Regions from separate parts of the Streptomyces sp. NPDC088747 genome, predicted to be linked through region 1. Evidence: riboswitches for the same ligand, from Rfam matches in the RefSeq annotation. Region 1 holds a riboswitch; each other region holds the start of a gene.
The links. Region 1 has a riboswitch for cyclic di-AMP ahead of ACIP79_RS08280 (M23 family metallopeptidase). Riboswitches for the same ligand answer to the same signal wherever they lie in the genome.
Positions count from the first base shown of each region.

Region 1 (7,045 bases):
CGTTCCTGGACATGCGGGACAGCAAGTACGGGTCGTACAGGTACGAGGCGAAGCCGTACACGACCGTGGAGTGCCCGCCCGGCGACCGGGCCGGGCACGGTTGCGTCGAGGAGCGCGAGGACGCGATCGCGGCGTACACGCAGGCGCTGCTGTGGAGCATCACGGGCAAGCTGGAGCACGCGGACAAGGCCGTCCAGATCATGGACGCCTGGTCGGCGAAGGTGAAGAGGCACACGGCGGGCAACGCCGGTCTCCAGACCGCGTGGGCCGGGTCGACGTGGGCGCGGGCCGGGGAGATCGTGCGGCACACCGGGGGCGGCTGGCCCGCGGCCGGCGTCGCGCGGTTCCAGGGCATGCTGCGGACCGCCTATCTTCCCGAGGTCAGCAGGAAGGTCCCCGACTACAACGGGAACTGGGACCTCGTCATGACCGACGCCGCCATCGGCATCGCCGTGTTCCTCGACGACCACAAGGCGTTCGACGACGCCGTCGAGCGGTTCCGGCAGCGGGTGCCCGCGTACTTCTACCTCGCCAAGGACGGGAAGGTGCCGCTGACGCCCGCGGGCAGCACCGTCGACACCCCGCAGAAGCTGACCACGTACTGGTTCGGGCAGCAGCGGTACACGGACGGGGTCTCGCAGGAGACCTGCCGCAACTTCAAGCACGTCGGGTACTCGCTCGCCGCGACCGCGCACATCGCCGAGACCGCCTGGCACCAGGGCGTGGACCTCTACGGCGACGTCAAGGACCGGCTGAAGGCCGCGCTCGACTTCCACTCCAGGTACCAGATGGGGGAGACGGCGCCCGGGTGGCTGTGCGGCGGGCGGGTCGACCGGAACATGGGGCCCGACCTGGAGGTCGCGCTCAACCACCTGGAGGACCGGCTCGACGTGCACGTCCCGGCCGCCCACCGGCTGGCCGAGCAGACGCGGCCGGCCGGCACGGACGATCTCTTCGTGTCGTGGGAGACGCTCACGCACAACGGTAATCCGGCCGGCTGAGGGGTGGGCGGCAACTGTGGTGCGGGGCGTCCTGCGAGTGGCGTATAGTTGGGTTTAACGACGCGGGGTGGAGCAGCTCGGTAGCTCGCTGGGCTCATAACCCAGAGGTCGCAGGTTCAAATCCTGTCCCCGCTACTTGTGGCCTAGGGCCGGAACTCGGATTCACGAGTTCCGGCCCTAGGTGTTTTCGCGTAGCGGCGCTTCCGCCTGGCGGTGCCGTCTTGCGGTGTTTCCGTCTCCCGTCCCGTCCCGTCCCGTCGGTCGCGGATCCGGTCCCCGGCGTCGCCCGGTCGGCCCACACCGGTCGCCGCCCGGCCCCGCTGCCGGAAACCTGGACGGGTGCGGCAGCGAGCAGGTGCGCAGCGGTCGGGAGACCCGCCCGGACCGGCGGGAGAGAACCGGCGCGGGATCTCCGGCACGCGAAGGTTCGTCCGGGTGCTCCCCGTGCTGCTCATCCTCACCGGGGCCGTATACGAATACTTCACCCCGCGCGACTTCACCGGCGGCCCCCTCCTCACCGCGGCCCCGCTCGTGGCGGCGCCCCTCTACACGCTGCGCGGCACCGTCCTCACCGGCGCCGGTGCCGTCGTCCTGCTGGTCGCGATCCACATCAGGCTCGACGTCGTCCTGCTGGCGGAGGCGGTCACCGAGACGGTCACGGTGGCCACGGCCGCGGTCCTGGCCGCTTTCATCAACGTCCTGGTCCGCCGCGGTAACGCACGGCTCGCCTCCGTCCGCGAGATCGCCGAGGCCGCCCAGCGGGCCGTCCTGCCGCAGCCCGAGAAGCGGATCGGCGGGCTCGACATCGCGGCGCGCTACGAGGCGGCGCAGCAGGACGCGTTCATCGGAGGTGACCTGTACGCGGTGCAGGACTCGCCGTACGGGGTACGCGTGATCCTGGGCGACGTACGGGGCAAGGGCATGGGCGCGGTCGCCGTCGTCGCCGTCGTCATCGGGGCATTCCGGGAGGCCGCCGAGCAGGAGGCGTCGCTGGAAGCGGTGGCAGGGCGCCTGGAGCGGGCTCTGGCGCGAGAGGCCGGCAGGCGCGACGACCTGGACGCCTTCGAGGGGTTCGCCACGGCGGTGCTCGCGGAGATCCCGCACGGCGCGGAGACCGTACGGCTCGTCAACCGCGGCCATCCGCCGCCGCTGCTCCTGCACGCGGACGGCTCGCTCGTCGTGCTGGACGCCGGGGAGCCCGCGCTCCCGCTGGGCATGGGCGGGCTGAACGTCTGGGCCGACCTCGCGCAGGAGGCGGTGTTCCCCGAGGGGGCGACCCTGCTCGCGCACACGGACGGGCTGTCCGAGGCGCGTGACGAACGCGGACGTTTCTACGATCCCGCGGCGCGCCTCGCCGGGTGGACCTTCCCGGCGCCCGAGGCGCTGCTGACCGCCCTCGCGGAGGATGTCCGGCGGCACTCGGGCGGCGGCCTGACGGACGACATGGCGCTGCTCGCCGTACGTCGGGCACCTCGCAGCACCGCGTCGACGAGTGGACCGCCCCCTTGGTCACCGGGAGTGATCGAATGACGCCCCTCCGCATAACAACTGACATACCGTCAGCGGAGGTGTGACGGAAGCGGTGTGGCCAACTCGCCCGTTTTACTCCGGTGATGACCTGAAAGTCCTGGCCGCGAGCGTTAATGATCAATCAGAACAGCTTGGAATCCAGGGCCCGCGTCTATTAACGTTCGATAACGCAGCGCGGTCGTCCCAGCCGTCACGAGAGACGGCTCCGTGCGCACGCGCCTAATCCCGAAAGGGAGCCGGGGAACCACCAACTTGGGGTGAATCGAGCGTCTTTCGCGGTGGAGACACCGCCGTTTGACGCGCGTAGGAGACCTTCCTGCTCCGAACCCGTCAGCTAACCCGGTAGGCGAGAAGGAAGGAAAGGAGCACGCCCACGTGGCGTCCAACGGGCCTGCCCAGGCACCCTCGTATCCGCCGAGCGGAACGCACACCTTCGGTTTCGGCGCTGACGACGAGGGCCCCCGGGAGGAGTGGAATCCCACCGCGGACTCCCTCGCTCCCATCCGCGGCCGGCACCGCGTCTCCAAGCAGCGTGGAGGCGGCGGACTCGCGCGCAGCTCCACCGTTCTGGGCGTCGGTGTCATAGCCGCCGTCGGCGCGGGCGGTATGGCCACCGCGGCCCCCGGCAAGCCGCCGGTCTCGATCTCACTGCCCGACCTCCCGTCCGTGGGCACGATCCTCTCGGACGACACCTCCCCCGAACCCGCGGGTTCAACCACGCCGTTCACCTCCGCCGGCCTGACCACGGCCGACACCGAGCAGGGCGCCACGGACGCCGGCGAGGTGCTGCGCGCCCGCATCATGCAGCAGGCCGAGGTGCAGCAGGACCAGGCCGACACCGCGGCGCAGCAGGCCGCCCAGGCCGCCGCCGTGAAGAAGGCCTCCGACGCCGCGAAGAAGGCGGAGGACGCGGCCGAGGCCAAGGCCGCCGCGGCGAAGAAGAAGGCGGAGGAAGAGGCGGAGGCGAAGGCCGAGGCCGAGCGTCTCGCCGAGCTCGCCAAGAGCTACACGCTGCCGACCTCCTCGTACACCATCACCTCGACCTTCGGTCAGGCCGGCGCGCTGTGGTCCTCCGGCTACCACACCGGCCTGGACTTCGCGGCGCCCACCGGCACGCTGATCAAGGCCGTGCACAGCGGCACCATCACGGAGGCGGGCTGGGCCGGTTCCTACGGCTACCGCACGATCCTCACCCTCGACGACGGCACGGAGCTCTGGTTCTGCCACCAGTCGTCGATCAGCGTCAGCGTCGGGCAGAAGGTCGCCACCGGCGATGTCATTGGCCGCGTGGGCGCGACCGGCAACGTCACCGGCGCACACCTCCACCTGGAGGTGCACCCCGGCGGAGCCGAGACCGGGATCGACCCGATGGCCTGGCTCCAGAGCAAGGGCCTCACCCCCTGATCGTGCGAGTTCCCTGACCTTCCGGCGGCTTTGACGGCGATCCCCCGACGTCGGTGCCGCCGGTCAGGCATGTCCGGAATACGGCTGTCCGCCGGGCATGTTGAAGTTGGGCATGACTTCTCTTCGCAAGCTCGGCTCGTCCGACCTCGAGGTCTTCCCGCTCGCCCTCGGCGGCAACGTCTTCGGCTGGACCGCCGACGAGGCCCAGTCCTTCGCCGTCCTCGACGCGTACACGGCCGCGGGCGGCAACTTCCTCGACACCGCCGACTCGTACTCGGCGTGGATCGAGGGCAACCACGGCGGTGAGTCCGAGACCATCATCGGCAGGTGGCTGAAGGCGCGCGGCAACCGCTCGGACGTGGTGATCGCCACCAAGGTCAGCCAGCACCCCGAGTACCCCGGGCTGTCCGCCGCGAACATCAGGGCCGCCGCCGACGCGTCCCTGCGCCGCCTGGGCACCGACCACATCGACCTGTACTACACGCACTACGACAAGACCGAGGTGCCGGTCGAGGAGATCATCGGCGCGCTCGACGGGCTGGTGAAGGCGGGCAAGGTGCGCGACATCGGCGCGTCCAACATCACGCCCGCGCGGCTCCAGGAGTCCCTGGACCTCTCCGACCGCGAGGGCCTCGCCCGCTACGTCGCCCTCCAGCCGCACTACAACCTGGTCTCGCGCGACACCTACGAGGGCCCGCTCCTCGACATCGCCTCCCGCTCGGGCCTGGCGGCCGTCCCGTACTACGCCCTCGCCGCCGGTTTCCTCACCGGCAAGTACCGCCCCGGTACGACGGTCGACTCCCGGCGCGCGGCGGGCGCGGGCAGGCACCTGGAGACGGAGCGGGGCCCGCGCGTGCTGGCCGCCCTCGACGAGGTCGCCGGGGCCCACGACGTCCCGGTGGCCACGGTCGCCCTTGCCTGGCTCGCCGCCCAGCCGACGGTCGCGGCCCCGATCGCCTCGGCGCGGACCGTGGAACAGCTCCCGGCACTGCTGGGCGTGGCGGACCTCGTCCTCACGGACGCGGAGCTGGCCCGGCTGACGGAGGCGTCGGCCTGACCACCGCCTCGGGTACTACGGGCCGTACGGGTTGTACATGGGCCTGTTGTACGTCGAGTACGGCGCCGGGGCTCCGTAGGGCTCGCGGTGGGGTTCGCCGTACGGCTGGCCCACGTACCCGTGGGCGGGGTGCGCGGGCCAGGGCGCCGGGACCGGTGCCGTCGCCCGTGCCGCGTACCCCAGGGCCGGGCGCGCGACCTCACGACGGCTCCACAGCTCGTGGAGCAACTCCCGCTCCCGCACGGCGAAGTCGGCGCCCGCGCGGCCGTCGCGTCCCCGGTGCCGCAGGAACGCCAGCGAGGTCGCGTACGCCTCGTACTCGGCGACGGAGCGGGCGGCGGGCCTGCCGAGATGGCGGGCGGCGTACTGGCGGGCGATACGGCGGGCCCGCATCGAGCCGAGCACGTGCGGTTCGGGCGGGGACAGCCAGCCCGCGGCGGCGTAGGCGGGCAGTTCCGTGCGCACGGTGCGCAGTTCACGCTGCCGGGACCGGACGGCCAGCCAGGTCAGCAGGGCGAACGCGGGCACCATGAAGACGGCGTACACCGCGAAGAACCCGAACTCCCCGAAGTTCGACGAGCCGTTCCACATGGCGTGCATGCCCATGGCGAGGAGGAGTCCGGTCAGGGGCAGCAGGACACGGCGTACGTGGTGGCGCTCGGCGGACAGGGCCGCGATGCCGAAGCCGATGCCGGTCAGGACCGTGAAGAGGGGATGCGCGAAGGGCGACATCACGACGCGGACGAAGAAGGTGGCGGCGGTGACGGACATGAACCCGTGTTCGCCGTTGAGCTGGTCCGTGCCGAAGGCGGTGCCCAGGTAGAGGATGTTCTCGGTGAAGGCGAAGCCGGTGGCGGTGACCCCGGCTATGACGACCCCGTCGACGATCCCGGTGAAGTCCCTTCTGCGGAACAGGAACACCAGCAGCACGGCCGCCGCCTTCGCGGACTCCTCCACGACGGGCGCTATGACGGTCGCGCCGAGGGTGTCGGCGTTGGTCGGGTCCGCCGTCGCGGTGGCTATCCATCTCGTCGCGAAACTGTTGGCGACGATCGCGATGAGCGCCGCCGCGCACGCGCCCCACGCGAAGGCGAAGAGCAGGTTCCGCCAGGGCCCGGGGTCGACGCGGTCCAGCCAGCGGAACACGGCGACGAGCAGCGGGACGGGGAACACGGCGAGGCCGAGACCGACCAGGAAGCCCTCGGTGCCGGTCTGCTCGCGGACGAGCGCGAGGATCACCAGCCCGGAGGTGGCGAGCAGGGTGCCGAGCGCGCCGTAGCGCACCCACTTTCTCCGCCACCACCGCCCACGCCGCCGCGGGGCACCCTCGGCGGGGCCTGCGTGGTGCGTCGGGTACGGAGGGCTGGTGGCCACGGCATCGACCCTAACGAGGGAGGGACGCCGCCCGCGACGGTGTGCTGTCAGGTGCCGTCTTCGGGCGTCAGTCGCCGACGGGTTGCTGGTCCTGCTGGTCTACGAGTGGGGGTACGCGCCGGAACAGCAGGTCGTTCACCACATGACCCTTGTCCAGTCCCTGGCCCTCGAAACGAGTCAGCGGCCGGAAGTCCGGACGTGGCGCGTAACCGCCGTCGGGCCGGGTGTTCTCGAAATCCGGGTGCGCGCTCAGCACTTCGAGCATCTGTTCGGCGTACGGTTCCCAGTCGGTCGCGCAGTGCACGAGGGCGCCCGGCGCGAGGCGGGCGGCGGCGAGATCGAGGAACTCCGGCTGGATCAGCCGCCGCTTGTGGTGCCGCTTCTTGGGCCAGGGGTCCGGGAAGTACACGCGCAGGCCGCTCAGCGAGTCCGGCGTGAGCATCTCCCTGAGCAGGATGATCGCGTCACCGTTGGCCACCCGGATGTTGGACAGTCCGTCCCGGTCCGCGAGATTGAGCAGGTTGCCCTGGCCGGGGGTGTGCACGTCGACGGCGAGAATGCCGGTCTCCGGGTCCTCGGCCGCCATCTGCGCGGTGGCCTCGCCCATCCCGAACCCGATCTCCAGCACGACCGGACGTTCGCCGCCGAACAGCTCCGCGAGGTCCAGCGTGCGCTGTCC
Region 1 is NZ_JBIVKZ010000002.1:819,769-826,813, forward strand. Features, by position in the region: gene ACIP79_RS08265 (alginate lyase family protein) at 1-1,001, shown strand, start outside; tRNA gene ACIP79_RS08270 (tRNA-Met) at 1,063-1,136, shown strand; gene ACIP79_RS08275 (PP2C family protein-serine/threonine phosphatase) at 1,341-2,531, shown strand; cyclic di-AMP (ydaO/yuaA leader) riboswitch at 2,738-2,895, shown strand; gene ACIP79_RS08280 (M23 family metallopeptidase) at 2,907-3,935, shown strand; gene ACIP79_RS08285 (aldo/keto reductase) at 4,048-4,992, shown strand; gene ACIP79_RS08290 (PrsW family glutamic-type intramembrane protease) at 5,008-6,366, opposite strand; gene trmB (tRNA (guanosine(46)-N7)-methyltransferase TrmB) at 6,434-7,045, opposite strand, start outside.

Region 2 (7,045 bases), on a different contig from region 1:
GTTAGGTCGGAGGGGTTGTCGATGGCGGGGAACAGGGTGCGTGTGGGCATGTTTGATCACCTTTGGGTTCGTGGTGGGGAATGAGAATGAGAGGGGCGGCGGAGGTAGGGGGGAAGAAGGAGAGCGGTGCGGGCGAGAGCTGGGGTCAGCCCCAGATCGCGTGTCGCGAGCGGGTACGGCGTTCGCGTGGGCGCTGACAGTCCGGGTGGAAGTGGAGGCGGCCGGGACCGGGTTCGATCAGGCCCGCCCTGAACAGCCCGTATGTGATCCGCCGGGCTGCCGCCGCCTCCAACTCGTCCCGTAGGGCGCCGCCTCGCAGGACCGCGCCGGGGCCCAACAGCCCTTCGACGACGGCCAACGCGCCCTTGATGTCGCCATGGACCAGGCGTTCACGGACGCCGACCAGGCAGTCCGGACGGCGGTGCGCCTCGTCGATGGCCCGCAGACAGGGAAGCGGGGTGCCGGTGAGTTCGACCAGCAGTTCCTCGCGACGGATCTCGGCCGGATCGTGGTCCATCGCCGCCAGCACCCCGTTGACCAGCCCGATCCGGTGCTCGGCCCCTCGGCACTCCACCAGCCGCGGTTGCCCTGCGGCAGCGACGGCGACGGCGACCGGGGCAGCGACAGCGACAGCGGCAGGGGCCGCGGAAGAAGGGAGACCAGGCCCGGCCCCGGAGCCCGAGGCCGCGGCCGACACAGAGGCCGCCCCCGCCCGCAGGCCCCCGGCCGACAACGCCGACGCGACCAGCGGATGCAGCCGGTCCATCCCGACCGCACCGGCCCGGATCAGTTCGAGGTCGGGCAGCACCCAGGTCGCCGCGTCCGGCAGCACCGGCAGCGCGGAGTCGCTCCCGTCCGTCGGCGCCGCGGAGATCCGCATGACAGGCGACCCACGGTCACTGGTGCCCCCACCCCCACCCCTCTCAGCGTCCCCGTCCGCGACCAGCTCCAGGACCAGCCGACGCCGAGCCCCGAGCCGTACGGAGACCGCGCCGGTACCGCTGGCCCGCCCTTCGGCGCGAAGCAACATCCCGGCCTCGGCCGCCCACCGGTCCACGGCACACGGGCACCCGTGCCGTGGACCGGTGGGCGGCCCCAGCAGATCCGTATCCGAAGCCGAAGCCGCGTCGACCGGAGAGCCGAGAAGCCGATCCGCCCCGGACCGCATCAGCAGCTCATCGCTCCTGCGCGCATCCCACAGATGCCGGTGGAGGTCGAGGCGGAACCGTCGGCTGGGCCGGAGATGGGGATGCGGATGCCGCCCCGCGGCGGCCTCGAAGCGGGGCCCGCCCCACAGCGCGAGGCTGATCCGCTGCCCGGCGTCCGCCCAGGCAGGCGGAGTCCGCACGACGAGATACACGGGGTGTTCCCCACCGCGCTCACTACCGTCGGACCCGAACCCGAACCCGAACCCGAACCCGGACCCGAAATCAGCCCGAGCCCTGGACTCGTAAACAGCCCCAGCCCCGGCCTCCACCTCGTACCGAGCCAACGCGACAGTCACCCCCGGCCGCAACAGCCCGTCAGGAGCGATCCTCGGCAGATGCCAGCGCAGCAGGTCGGGAGCCAGATGGCGGAGGTCGGCCCGGATCCGGGCAGCGAGATCGCGGCCATGGCTGCGCGCCACGGAACGCGGACTGAGATCGACGTCGATGCCCGCGGCGGCACACGCCCCGGCCCAGTCCCCGGCAAGGCGGCGGGCGGTCGCGGTCTCGATCATGGAAGGCGGCACGGCGAACTCGCGCACGCGCGGCCAGAAGGAAAAGCGGGAGTCCCCATTCGCGTCCTGAGTGAGCATCAGCACTCACCTTGCGCGGATGGGACCCCCAATCTACGAACGGTTTGAGTCGTCATCGAGGGGAGCGTAACGCCCCCGACCGCGAACAGTCACCCGATATTCGGCGGCAGCCACGGCCGCACGGCCGCTCAGCGGCCCAGCCGAATCCCCCCGAAGACCGCCGAAACCGCCGACTCAGTAAGCCCCGTTGACGTTGTCGATCGAGCCGTACTTCGCCGCGGCGTAGTTGCAGGCGGCGGTGATGTTCGCGACCGGGTCGTAGGGGTCCGTCGAGGTGCCGGCCACGTGGTACGCGGTGAAGGTCGGGTCGATGACCTGGAGCAGGCCCTTGGAGGGGGTACCGGCGGCGGCGTTGGAGTCCCAGTTGTTGATGGCGACGGGGTTGCCCGCGGACTCGCGGATGATGTTGCGGTAGATGCCGTCGTAGCTGCCGGGAATCCCCTTCTCGGCCATGATGGCCAGGGATTCCTTGATCCAGCCGTCGAGGTCGTCGGTGTACGTCGCGGAGGTCGCCGCGGACTTCGTGGCGGTCTCGGCGGCGGCCTGGGTCGTCTTCGTCGCCTTCGTGCCCACGGTCAAGGTGGTGCCCGGCCGAAGCATCATCGGGTCGGAGCCGATGACCGCGGCGTTGGCCTTGTAGAGCGTCTGCCAGGTGCCGCCCGTGGTGCGCTCCCGCGCGATCTTGGACAGTGTGTCGCCCGAGACGACCTTGTACGTGACCAGCTTGACGTCGGGGACGGCGGCCGGAGCGGCCTTCGTCGCCGCGGTCGCCTGGGCCGGCACGGCGGTGGTGGCGGCGTGTGCGCCGGTCGCGGTCACCAGGGGGAGCACGAGCGCGGCTCCGCCCGTTCCGGCGGCGACGACGCCGCGGGTGAGGTGGCTGGTCCTGGGACGGCGGTGCTTGCCTGCGGGCATGACGAATTCCTCTCCGTCGCCTGCGAGGTGAGCTGTCGGGTTCGGGCGGGAGCTGCCCGGCCGCATGGGTGGGTGCGGCTTCACCCCGAGCCGATCCGTGTCCGAATCGGCGGCTTACCTGGGTCCCCCGCTCCTGCCGTGAGCGTGTGTGGATGGGTGGGGTCCGGGCGGCGGCAGGATTCGGCGTTCCGCCTGGATCGACGTGAACGTATGCGAGAGCACATGTCCGGAACAAGGCCAGATTTGCCGGTGTAGATCACTTTCGCCTCGGCATACGGCAGGGTTAATCGCCCGATTGTGCCGGAATGTGAAACTCAACTTGCCTTTAGCGAACGGCTAATTGTGCGACGGTCCGAGAGGGCGATCTTGTCCGGACGTGACCCATTTCACGCGACCAAGCAGGAACAAAGCGGCACTGCGTCCAATCTATTCACAATCCGGACACCGCTCTCGGAGCCCCGGGGGCAGGGAGCTGCCTACCTCTACCCCCACCTCTGCCCCCGGCCTCTGCCGCCCTATCCCGCCGTCCGCGGAATCCGCTTCTCCCAGGTCCGGTGGAAGACCACCGAGTCCCCGTCCCGGCAGATCACCTCGTTGAAGGTGATGAAGTCCTCAGCGTCGCAGGAGATTTCGGACGTGGTCGAGACCCGCGCGTCCCACGGCAGGTCCGGCCGGTGCAGGCGGATCGACCAGGTCGAACGGGCGCGGGCGGAGAGCGGGTCGGACTCGTTGATCGTGTACGTCTCCAACGCGTCCTCGGTGAACTCGAGACCGTCGGGATACACGCGGGTGCCGCCGTAACGGGGGTCGACCTCAAGTCGCCACTCGCCCTTGGCCACGTCCCGCACCACCAGTCGCTCGGGCCGGGGTTCGTCCAGGGTCGCGGGCACGACCACTCCCAGCGGCTCGGACTCCTCGGGTTCCTCGAAGGAGATGGGGAAGTCCGACTGCCGTTCCCGCAGCGGGAGTTCGAGGGCGCTGCCGTCCGGGTCGAGGGTGAGGCCCGCCTCGGAGCCCGGCTGGGGCCAGATCCAGGGCCAGTACGCGGAGGAGACGGAGAGGCGGATCCGGTGTCCGGGCGGGAAGGCGTAGCCGATGCCGTTCAGTTCGAGAACCACGTCCTCCGTGGTGCCCGGATTCCACGGGACCGTCAGATCGCGGCCGTGGCGCGCCGACAGGTTCAGCGCACCCCGGGTGACGAGTGTCGAGGAGCCGTCCGGAGCGACGTCGCACACGCGGGCGACGACCTGCCCGCGCGCGGCGTGCGAGGTGAGCCGCAACCGCACCTTCGGCCGGCCCAACACCCAGGTCTCCTCCGGGACTTCGAACTCGAAGCAGGCCGAGCGCCCGTCCTCCTCCTGCTGGTCGGGCGGCAGGTCCGCGTCGTTGCCGAAGGGGAAGAAGCGGCCCGCGTCCACACCGGTGTGCTGCGGCGAGCGGATCAGGACCGGTTTGCCCTGGAGTTCGTACGACACCGGTGTCACGGAGGGGGACGGCCAGGCCGCGTCGCCCACCCAGCGGCCGGGCAACTCGTCGTAGACCGTGGCCGGAAGGTGCGAGTCCATGACGTACGAGCGCAGCAGTGGCTCCGCCATCACGCCGGTGTCGCCATCGCTATTGCCGTCGAAGTCGCCGTCGCCGTCCCGCAGCCAGTGGTCCCACCAGCGCAGCGTCTCCTGGAGGAAGCCGATCGCCGGTCCGGGCGGCAGGTCCCGGTCGGGGTACTGGTGCGACCAGGGGCCGATCAGACCTCGTACGCGATCCGGGGGCAGGTTCTCGACCAGACGAAGGACCGTGTCCCGGTAGGGGTCGTGCCAGCCGCCGACCGCGAGGACGGCGGCCTGGATCGCGCTGTAGTCCTCGCAGACGCTGCCGTGCTTCCAGTACGCGTCCCGGGTCTGGTGGGACAGCCAGGTGTGGAGGTACGGCTCCACCGCCTCCAGGCGGGTGGCCCACATGTCGTGCCACATCACCTCGCCGACGTGCGCGGGGTCCGGCGGGCGCGCGACGAAGGCGAGCATGGTGGCCGCCCAGGCGTGCATGTCGACCGCGAGGACGGAACCACCCATGTAGTGCACGTCGTTGTCGAAGCGGTCGTCCGTGGAGCAGACCGTGACGACCGCCTTGAGCGGCTCGGGCGCGAGAGCCGCGATCTGGAGTGAGTTGAAACCGCCCCAGGAGATCCCGAACATGCCGACCCTGCCCGAGCACCAGGGCTGGGAGGCGAGCCAGTTGACCACCTCGACCCCGTCGGCCAGCTCCACCCGCGAGTACTCGTCGGTCGGCAGGCCCTCCGAGTTCCCGTGGCCGCGGACGTCCACCCGGACGGAGGCGTAGCCGTGACCGGCGTACCAGGGATGGCGCTGCCAGTCGCGCGGCGCGGTCCAGTCCGTGAGGCGGTAGGGGAGGTATTCCAGGAGCGCCGGGACGGGTTCGTCGGTCAGCGGGCGCCAGACGCGGGCGTACAGGCGGGTGCCGTCCGGCAGGGGGATGAGGACGTCCTCGTGAGCCGTCTCGTAGGGGAAGGACTCGGGGATGCGGATGCTCATGGGGGTCACCTCAGTGGACAGGGTCCGTGGTGCGGCTCAGTGGACGGGGTGCATCGTGCGGCGCAGCCAGGGGGCGAGTGCCATCACGGCGAGGCCCGCGGCGACCGCGATCGCGCCGTTGACGCCGAAGTAGGCGGGCTTGGACACGTCGTCGTAGAGCTTCACGGTCTGCGCCTGGATGCCGTTGGCGAGGGCGAGGGACAGGAACCAGAGGGACATCGTCTGACTGGAGAAGGCGACGGGTGCGAGCTTGGTGGTGGCCGACATCCCGGAGGTTTCGAGGAGGACGTCGCCGAGACCCAGGAGCAGGTACGAGCCGACGATCCACCAGACCGACATCAGGTAGTCGTCGCCGCTGTGGCCGCTGGTCGGCAGCACGATCAGGAGGAAGGACAGACCGCCGAGTACGACCCCGATCGCGATCTTGTTGGAGGCGTGCGGCTGGCTGTGGCCCATCCGCACCCACAGCGCGGCGACCACGGGCGCCAGGGCGACCTCGAAGGCGCCGAGCGCGGAGGCGTACCAACTGGCCGGGAAGTCGTAGCCGAGGATGGTGGTCTCGGCGTTCGACGCGGCGAGCAGCATCATCGTCGAGTAGGCCTGGAAGAGGATGAAGTTGAAGACGGTCGAGGCGAGGAAGAGCACGATGTACGGGCGCAGCCTGCCGCGTTCGGCGTCCGTCACCCGGGGACTCCTGAACATCACCGCGAAGTAGACGACCGGCGCGATCACCGAGACGAGGGTGAGCAGGTCGACGAAGCGGTCCATCGTCAGACAGCCGGTGACGGCGAGGAGGGCCGCCAGCACGGCCGCCGCCAGGAGGCCGAGGGCGATCAGCAGGACGGCGCGGCGCATCGCGTCCGGAGTGAGGGCGAATTCCGCGGCGCGCTTGCGTCCGGCCAGGTGACGGCGGCCCATGACGTACTGGATCAGGCCGAACGTCATGCCGATCGCCGCCGCGGAGAATCCCCAGTGCCAGCCCCGGTGGTCGCCCAGCCAGCCGGTGACGAGCGGGCCCGCGAACGCGCCGATGTTGATCGACATGTAGTAGAGGGCGAAGCCCGCGTCCCGGCGCTCGTCCTCGGTGCGGTAGAGCTTGCCGACCATGGTGGCGACGTTGGGCTTGAGCAGGCCGGTGCCCGCGCTGATCAGGCCCAGGCCGACCCAGGTCATGGTGGCCGTCGGAACGGCCATGGCGTAGTGGCCGCAGGCGATCAGGACCCCGCCCCACAGGACGGCGCGGTACGAGCCGAGGATGCGGTCGGCGAGCCAGCCGCCGGCGACCGAGACGAGGTAGACGAGCGTTCCGTACGCGGCGGACACCGAGGCGGCCGTGCCCGACGACATGCCCATGCCGCCGTGCGCGACGGTGTCGGCGAAGTAGAGGACGAGGATCGCCTGCATGCCGAGGAACGAGAAGCGCTCCCAGACCTCCAGGCCGGAGAGAGTGAGCAGGCCCCGGGGCTGGCCGAAGAAGGCGTGGTCGTCACCCGGCGGCGGAGCGGGTTCGTCGCCTGGCGCGGTTTCGACGGTGCTTCGGGACACGGCGGCCGGTCTCCTCGCGGGTCGCGGGTACTGGCTGAAAATGAACGGTGGGGCAGGGCCGCCGGGCGGCGGGAAGGGGGCGTTCGAACGGTTTCGCGGGCCGACTGAACGTTTCCGCATGGCCGACTGAACGGTTCCGCAGGCCGACTGAACGTTTCCGCAAGGCGGCTGAACGGTTCTGCGGAGTGGCTGAACGGTTCGGTGGAGTGGCTGAACGGTTCGGTGGGACAACGGTGGA
Region 2 is NZ_JBIVKZ010000026.1:140,067-147,111, reverse strand. Features, by position in the region: gene ACIP79_RS40680 (AAA family ATPase) at 1-50, opposite strand, end outside; gene ACIP79_RS40675 (hypothetical protein) at 146-1,798, opposite strand; gene ACIP79_RS40670 (LysM peptidoglycan-binding domain-containing protein) at 1,973-2,713, opposite strand; cyclic di-AMP (ydaO/yuaA leader) riboswitch at 2,718-2,868, opposite strand; gene ACIP79_RS40665 (CocE/NonD family hydrolase) at 3,229-5,262, opposite strand; gene ACIP79_RS40660 (peptide MFS transporter) at 5,299-6,807, opposite strand.
Region 2: another riboswitch for cyclic di-AMP. It lies ahead of ACIP79_RS40670 (LysM peptidoglycan-binding domain-containing protein); the one in region 1 lies ahead of ACIP79_RS08280 (M23 family metallopeptidase).

Region 3 (7,045 bases), on a different contig from region 1:
TCGTACCGCACGGTGGCGATGAACTCGCCGCCCACCGTGGCCGCGAGCCCCACCCGGTCAACGAAGTCGTGGTGGGTGAAGCGGTGGACGTCCTTGGCGGACAGGCGCGGGTAGGGCGCGAAGAAGCGGTAGTACTTCGACTCGTCGGAGACCTGTTCGTAGAAGCTGACCAGGCGCTCTGCGTCGTCCACGGTGATGGGCCTGACGCGTGCGGTGCCGCCGTCGCGCAGCACCACGTCCGCCTCCCAGTGGGAGGGGTACTCGTGCCGGTCCGGCGAGGTCTGCATGGGCCCCAGAGTACGGCTCGCGTACGACAACGGCGCGAGGCAGTCTTAGGGGAACCGAAGCCGGATCCGGGCTGGGTTCGGGGTCGGTGCAGGGCCGAGTTCGGAGTCGGGTCCGGGATCCGGGGTCGGGTCCGGGACGGGAGCAAAGAGTCGGCAGCCGGAGCGGGAGCAAGGGTTTTGTCACCCTCTGGCCCGCTCCGGGCACGCTTGACGATATGGGACACTGGTCTAGACAACCTGCGACACCTGAAGGGCAGCATCACATGGCTGAGCGCCGCGTCAACGTCGGCTGGGCGGAGGGCCTTCACGCCCGCCCCGCCTCCATCTTCGTCCGGGCGGCCACGGCCTCCGGCGTCCCCGTGACGATCGCCAAGGCAGACGGGAACCCCGTGAACGCGGCCTCCATGCTCGCGGTCCTCGGCCTCGGCGCCCAGGGCGGCGAGGAGATCGTCCTCGCGTCCGACGCCGAGGGCGCGGACGTCGCCCTCGACCGTCTGGCGAAGCTGGTCTCCGAAGGGCTCGACGAGCTTCCCGAGACCGTCTGAGGTTCGCCGGTTTTCTCACCGTTCGAAAACACCGGCAAGGGCCCGCCCGAATTATCGGGTGGGCCCTTCGCATTTCCATTGTGCGGGCAGCATGAATTGTCTCCCGCGAATTACCCCTCTTTGTATACGGCGCTCGTGTTAATGCCGCAGGCCCGTCATGTTTACGGGATGTTGCGAAGTCCTCACACGGTCCTGCCGGTCCCCCGCTCCGGGAAACCGGAGCCGGTGCGCCGTCGTCGCGCGTTCGGAGTGCAGAGCGGTGATCGCCCGCGCCCGCTCACTGTCGCCGCGTGCGACGGCGTCCACGATCCCGCCGTGCTCCGCCCAGGAGTCCGCGGGATTGGCGGGCGCCTCGACCGTGTACATCCAGGCGATCTTGTGCCGCAGCTGAGCGAGTGTGGAGGTCAGCGCGGGGCTGCCGGAGGCCTGTGCGAGTGTCTCGTGGAACCAGCCGCCGAGCGAGCGCAGATCCTCGCTGTTGCCCCTCCTGGCCCGCTCCTGCCCCAGCCTGACCAGGCCTCGGAGTACCTTGAGGTGGGCCTCGGTGCGGCGCTGCGCGGCCCGCGCGGCGCCCAGCGGCTCCAGGAGCATGCGCATCTCCAGGAGGTCCGCGGCCTCCTGCTCGGACGGCTCCGCGACGCACGCGCCCGCGTGCCGCCGGGTGAGGACGAAGCCCTCGGCCTCCAGCGTGCGCAGCGCCTCGCGCACGGGGACGCGCGAGACGCCGTAGCGACGCGCGAGCAGTTCCTCGGTGAGCCGGCTGCCGCGCTCGTAGACACCCGCGACGATGTCGTCACGGATCGCCGTGCATACCGAGTGCGCAGGAACACGCATACCGGACCTCCGCTTTAATCCCCGTGAAACGCCGTCGATTGGCGCTTGTCCAGTGACTCTATTGCAGAGACTCGGAATTTCCGATGGCGGGCCGGAATCCAGGGATATTTTTTGGACAGGCGGACGTTCGAAACGACAAGGTCCCGGCTCGTTCGAACCGGGACACTTGTGAACTACGTACGCGAGGGCTCAGAGGTTCATTCGGCGCCGGTGATCAGACCCTCGTACCCTGCCGGTGATCAGACGCTCACGCCGTGCGAGCGGAGGTAGGCGACCGGGTCGATGTCCGAGCCGTACTCGGCGGTCGTGCGGGCCTCGAAGTGGAGGTGCGGCCCGGTGGTGTTGCCGGTGGCACCGGAGAGGGCTATCTGCTGTCCCGGGGTGACCGTCTGGCCCACGGCGACACCGATGGACGACAGGTGGCCGTACATCGTGTAGGTGCCGTCGTTCATCCTCAGGACGACCTCGTTGCCGTAGGCGCCGCCCCAGCCCGCGGTGACGACCGTGCCGGAACCGACCGCGTGGACCGGGGTGCCGGACGCCGCGTGGAAGTCGACGCCGGTGTGGCTGCCCGAGGACCAGAGGCTGCCGCCGGTCTTGTAGCCGGTGGAGACGTACGAGCCGCTGACCGGCGTGACGAAGGTGTTGAGGCGCTTGCGCTCGGCCGCGCGGGCGGCGCGCGTCTTGGCCTCGCGCTCCTCCTCGGCCCTCGCCGCGGCCTTCTTCTTCGCGGCCGCCTCGGCCTTGCGCAGCGCCTCGGCCTCGTCGGCGGCGTGCTGCTGGGCGGCGGCCTGCGCGTCGATCTGGTCGGCGATCGAGTCACCGATCGCGATGGCCTGCGTCAGGCCGGTCTGCTCGACGGAGTTGTCCGCGGCGAGCGCCGGGGCGGCCAGGGTGCCGAGGACACCGGTGGTGGTGAGCGCCGCGACGCCGAGGGCGTTCGTGGTCGTGCGCTTCACGCGGCTCGGGCGACGGTGCTTCCCTGTGCCACAGGTGAACGCCATGTAGGGGTTGATCCTTTCCTTCCCTCTCGCCTACCGGGTTAGCTGACGGGTTCGGAGCAGGAAGGTCTCCTACGGACCACCTCCGAAGAGGGCGTCCGATTCACCCCAGGGACTGCGTGTGGGTCCCCGGCTCCCCTGGCTCGCGCCACAGGGGGATTAGGCGATGGCTGTCCGGTGCCGCGGGCGCGGCGCACTGCCTGACGAACAGCCGGACCGACGCTAAACGGGACATCTTTCAATCAACAAACGGATCAACGGTTTTGTAGCGCACGCCACAGGGCAGACAGGCAACCTCCCTATCAATACGGACAAACGGGGGCCCAGGAGGCTCAACAGCCTCCTGGGCCCCCACGGGAGCGTGCCTCTCCGGTCCGCGCGGCCCGGCCCCGCTCCGCTCGGCTCGGTCCTGCTACTCCGCCGCCACCACGGTCACTTCACCGATTCCGAGAGCCTTGACCGGCTCCTCGATCGTCGCGGCGTCGCCCACCAGGACGGTCACCAGGCGGTCCACCGGGAAGGCGTTCACGGCGGCGGCGGTGGCCTCCACGGTGCCGGTCTCGGCGAGCTGCCGGTACAGCGTCGCCTGGTAGTCGTCGGGCAGGTGCTGCTCGACCTGGTCGGCCAGCGTCCCCGCGACGGCCGCCGCCGTCTCGAACTTGAGCGGCGCCACACCCACCAGGTTCTGCACGGCGACATCACGCTCGGCGTCGGTCAGACCCTCCGCGGCGAGGGTGCGCAGCACCTTCCAGAGGTCGTCGAGCGCGGGGCCGGTGTTCGGGGTGTCCACCGAGCCGCTGATGGCGAGCATCGCGGCGCCCGTACCGTCCGGCGCCGAACGCAGCACCTGGCCGAACGCCCGCACCCCGTAGGTGTAACCCTTCTCCTCGCGCAGGACACGGTCCAGGCGCGAGGTGAGGGTGCCGCCGAGGCAGTACGTGCCGAGCACCTGCGCCGGCCACACACGGTCGTGCCGGTCGGCGCCGATCCGGCCGATGAGCAACTGCGTCTGGACCGCGCCGGGGCGGTCCACGATGACGACCCGGCCGGTGTCGTCCGCGGTCACCGGCGGCACCGGGCGCGGCTCGGCGGACGAGCCCGTCCACGCGCCGAGCGTGTCGGCGAGCAGCGCGTCGAGGTCGACTCCGGTGAGGTCGCCGACGATCACGGCGGTGGCCGTGGCGGGGCGAACGTGCTTCTCGTAGAAGGCGCGTACAGCCGCCGCGTCGATCGCGGAGACCGTCTCCTCGGTGCCCTGGCGCGGACGTGACATGCGCGAGGTGGCCGGGAACAGCTCCTTGGAGAGCTCCTTCGCGGCCCGGCGCCCCGGGTTGGCGCTCTCGTGCGGGATCTCGTCCAGCCGGTTGCGCACCAGCCGCTCGATCTCGCTGTCCGCGAACGCCGGTGCGCGCAGGGCGTCGGCGAGCAGGTCGAGCGCCTTCGGAAGGCGGGAGACGGGGACTTCGAGCGACACTCGTACGCCGGGGTGGTCGGCGTAGGAGTCGAGCGTGGCGCCGCAGCGCTCCAGCTCGGCGGCGAACTCCTCGGCGGAGAGCTTGTCGGTGCCCTCGGAGAAGGCACGCGCCGTGATCGTGGCGACACCGTCGAGGCCCGCGGGCTCGGCCTCCAGGGGCGCGGCGAGCAGCACCTCCACGGCGACGACCTGCTGGCCGGGGCGGTGGCAGCGCAGCACGGTCAGGCCGTTGCCGAGGGTGGCCCGTTCGGGGGCGGGAAAGGCCCACGGCCTGGCCTCGCCGGCCTGCGGCTGGGGGTGGAACTCCATGGTGGCGAGCTCGGTCACTTCGCCGCCTCCTCGTCCTCGTCGGCGGTGTCCGCCGCGCTCTGGGTGCCTTCGGCGCCCTCGGTGCCTTCGGCGCTTTCGGTGGGCTCGTAGACCAGCACGGCGCGGTTGTCGGGGCGCAGGCGGGACTTGGCGACCTCCTGGACCTCCTCCGGGGTGATGTCCAGGACGCGCTGCACGGCGGTCAGGGCGAGCTGCGGGTCGCCGAACAGGACGGCGTACCGGCACAGTTCGTCGGCGCGGCCGGCGACGGTACCGAGCCGGTCGAGCCACTCGCGCTCCAACTGGGCCTGGGCGCGCTCCATTTCCTCGGCCGTGGGACCCTCCTCGGCGAACCGGGCGAGCTCCTCGTCCACGGCGGCCTCGATGACCGGGATCCGGACGTCACCGGAGGTCTTCACGTCGAGCCATCCCAGGGAGGGTGCTCCGGCGAGCCGCAGCAGGCCGAACCCGGCCGCGACGGCGCTGCGGTCACGGCGTACGAGCCGGTTGTAGAGCCGGGAGGACTCGCCGCCGCCGAGGACGGTCAGGGCCAGGTCGGCAGCGTCGCTCGCGCGCGTGCCGTCCTCCGGGAGGCGGTAGGCGGCCATCAGCGCGCGCGAGGGGACGTCTTCCTCGATGACCTCGCGCAGTTCCCCGCCCATGGTGTCGGGCAGGGCGCCGTCGCGCGGCGCGGGCTTGCCGTCGTGGCCGGCGACGGAGCCGAAGTACTTCTCGACCCAGGCGAGCGTCTGCTCCGGGTCGATGTCCCCGACGACCGACAGCACCGCGTTGTTGGGCGCGTAGTAGGTGCGGAAGAACGCGCGGGCGTCCTCCAGGGTGGCCGCGTCCAGGTCGGCCATCGACCCGATCGGCGTGTGGTGGTAGGGGTGGCCCTCGGGGTAGGCGAGCGCGGTCAGCCGCTCGAACGCGGTCCCGTAGGGGACGTTGTCGTAGCGCTGGCGCCGCTCGTTCTTGACGACGTCCCGCTGGTTCTCCATGGACTCGTCGTCGAGCGCGGCGAGCAGCGAGCCCATGCGGTCGGCCTCCAGCCAGAGGGCGAGCTCCAGCTGATGGGTGGGCATGGTCTCGAAGTAGTTGGTCCGCTCGAAGCTGGTCGTTCCGTTCAGCGAGCCGCCCGCTCCCTGCACCAGCTCGAAGTGGCCGTTGCCCTTCACCTGGCCCGAGCCCTGGAACATCAGGTGCTCGAAGAGGTGGGCGAGGCCGGTACGCCCCTTGACCTCGTGGCGCGAGCCGACGTCGTACCAGAGGCACACCGCGGCGACCGGGGTCAGGTGGTCCTCGGAGAGCACCACGCGCAGGCCGTTGGCCAGGCGGTGCTCGGTCGCTGTCAGCCCGCCGGAGCCTGCCTCAGCTGTGGCCGTGTGACCCATGGGCATGTACGTCCCTTCGATCGCGGAAAACTACGGATTTCCTGTCGGTCCTGCCACTGTATGCAAGCGCGCGGACCGCTGGCGAAGTTCCCGCACCTCGTACGCCGAGAGCGAGAATCGCGTACGGATTCCGTGAGGCGGGAGCGGTGAACTCCCGGCCGCCCCCGTACACCCGGAGCGCGTCCCGGAGTGTGTCCCGAGCACCGCGCGAGACCCTCCGAACCGCCCGCCGGGCGCCTCGACGGACGGGTCGTGGTCCACGTTGTCAGTACGGCGGTCCACAATGGTGCGCGTCAGAACCCGTTCATGCCCCGGCAGAGACTGTGAAGGAGCCGCAGCAGCGATGGCCCGCCGCAGCACGAAGACCCCGCGACCCGATGACAACGCCGACTTCGAGGAGCGCATCCTCGACATCGACGTCGTCGACGAGATGCAGGGCTCCTTCCTCGAGTACGCGTACTCGGTCATCTACTCCCGAGCCCTGCCGGACGCCCGCGACGGCCTCAAGCCCGTGCACCGCCGCATCGTCTACCAGATGAACGAGATGGGCCTGCGCCCCGACCGCGGCTATGTGAAGTGCGCCCGCGTCGTCGGCGAGGTGATGGGTAAGCTCCACCCGCACGGCGACGCGTCGATCTACGACGCGCTGGTACGCCTGGCGCAGCCCTTCTCGATGCGGCTGCCACTGGTCGACGGCCACGGCAACTTCGGCTCGCTCGGCAACGACGACCCGCCCGCCGCCATGCGTTACACCGAGTGCCGGATGGCCGACGCCACGTCGCTCATGACCGAGTCCATCGAAGAAGACACGGTCGACTTCGCGCCGAACTACGACGGCCAGGAGCAGGAACCGGGCGTCCTCCCGGCGGCGTACCCGAACCTGCTGGTCAACGGCGCGTCGGGCATCGCGGTGGGCATGGCCACGAACATGCCGCCGCACAACCTCGGCGAGGTCATCGCGGCCGCCCGCCACCTGATCCGCCACCCGGGCGCCGACCTGGACACTCTGATGAAGCACGTCCCGGGACCCGACCTGCCCACCGGCGGACGGATCGTCGGCCTCTCCGGGATCAGGGACGCGTACGAGAACGGCCGCGGCACCTTCAAGATCCGTGCCACGGTGTCGGTGGAGGACGTGACGGCCCGCCGCAAGGGCCTCGTCGTCACCGAACTGCCCTTCACCGTCGGCCCGGAGAAGGTGATC
Region 3 is NZ_JBIVKZ010000009.1:244,995-252,039, forward strand. Features, by position in the region: gene ACIP79_RS22650 (GNAT family N-acetyltransferase) at 1-287, opposite strand, end outside; gene ACIP79_RS22655 (HPr family phosphocarrier protein) at 551-832, shown strand; gene ACIP79_RS22660 (GntR family transcriptional regulator) at 971-1,666, opposite strand; gene ACIP79_RS22665 (M23 family metallopeptidase) at 1,906-2,670, opposite strand; cyclic di-AMP (ydaO/yuaA leader) riboswitch at 2,683-2,843, opposite strand; gene ACIP79_RS22670 (M16 family metallopeptidase) at 3,080-4,468, opposite strand; gene ACIP79_RS22675 (M16 family metallopeptidase) at 4,465-5,847, opposite strand; gene ACIP79_RS22680 (DNA topoisomerase (ATP-hydrolyzing) subunit A) at 6,185-7,045, shown strand, end outside.
Region 3: another riboswitch for cyclic di-AMP. It lies ahead of ACIP79_RS22665 (M23 family metallopeptidase); the one in region 1 lies ahead of ACIP79_RS08280 (M23 family metallopeptidase).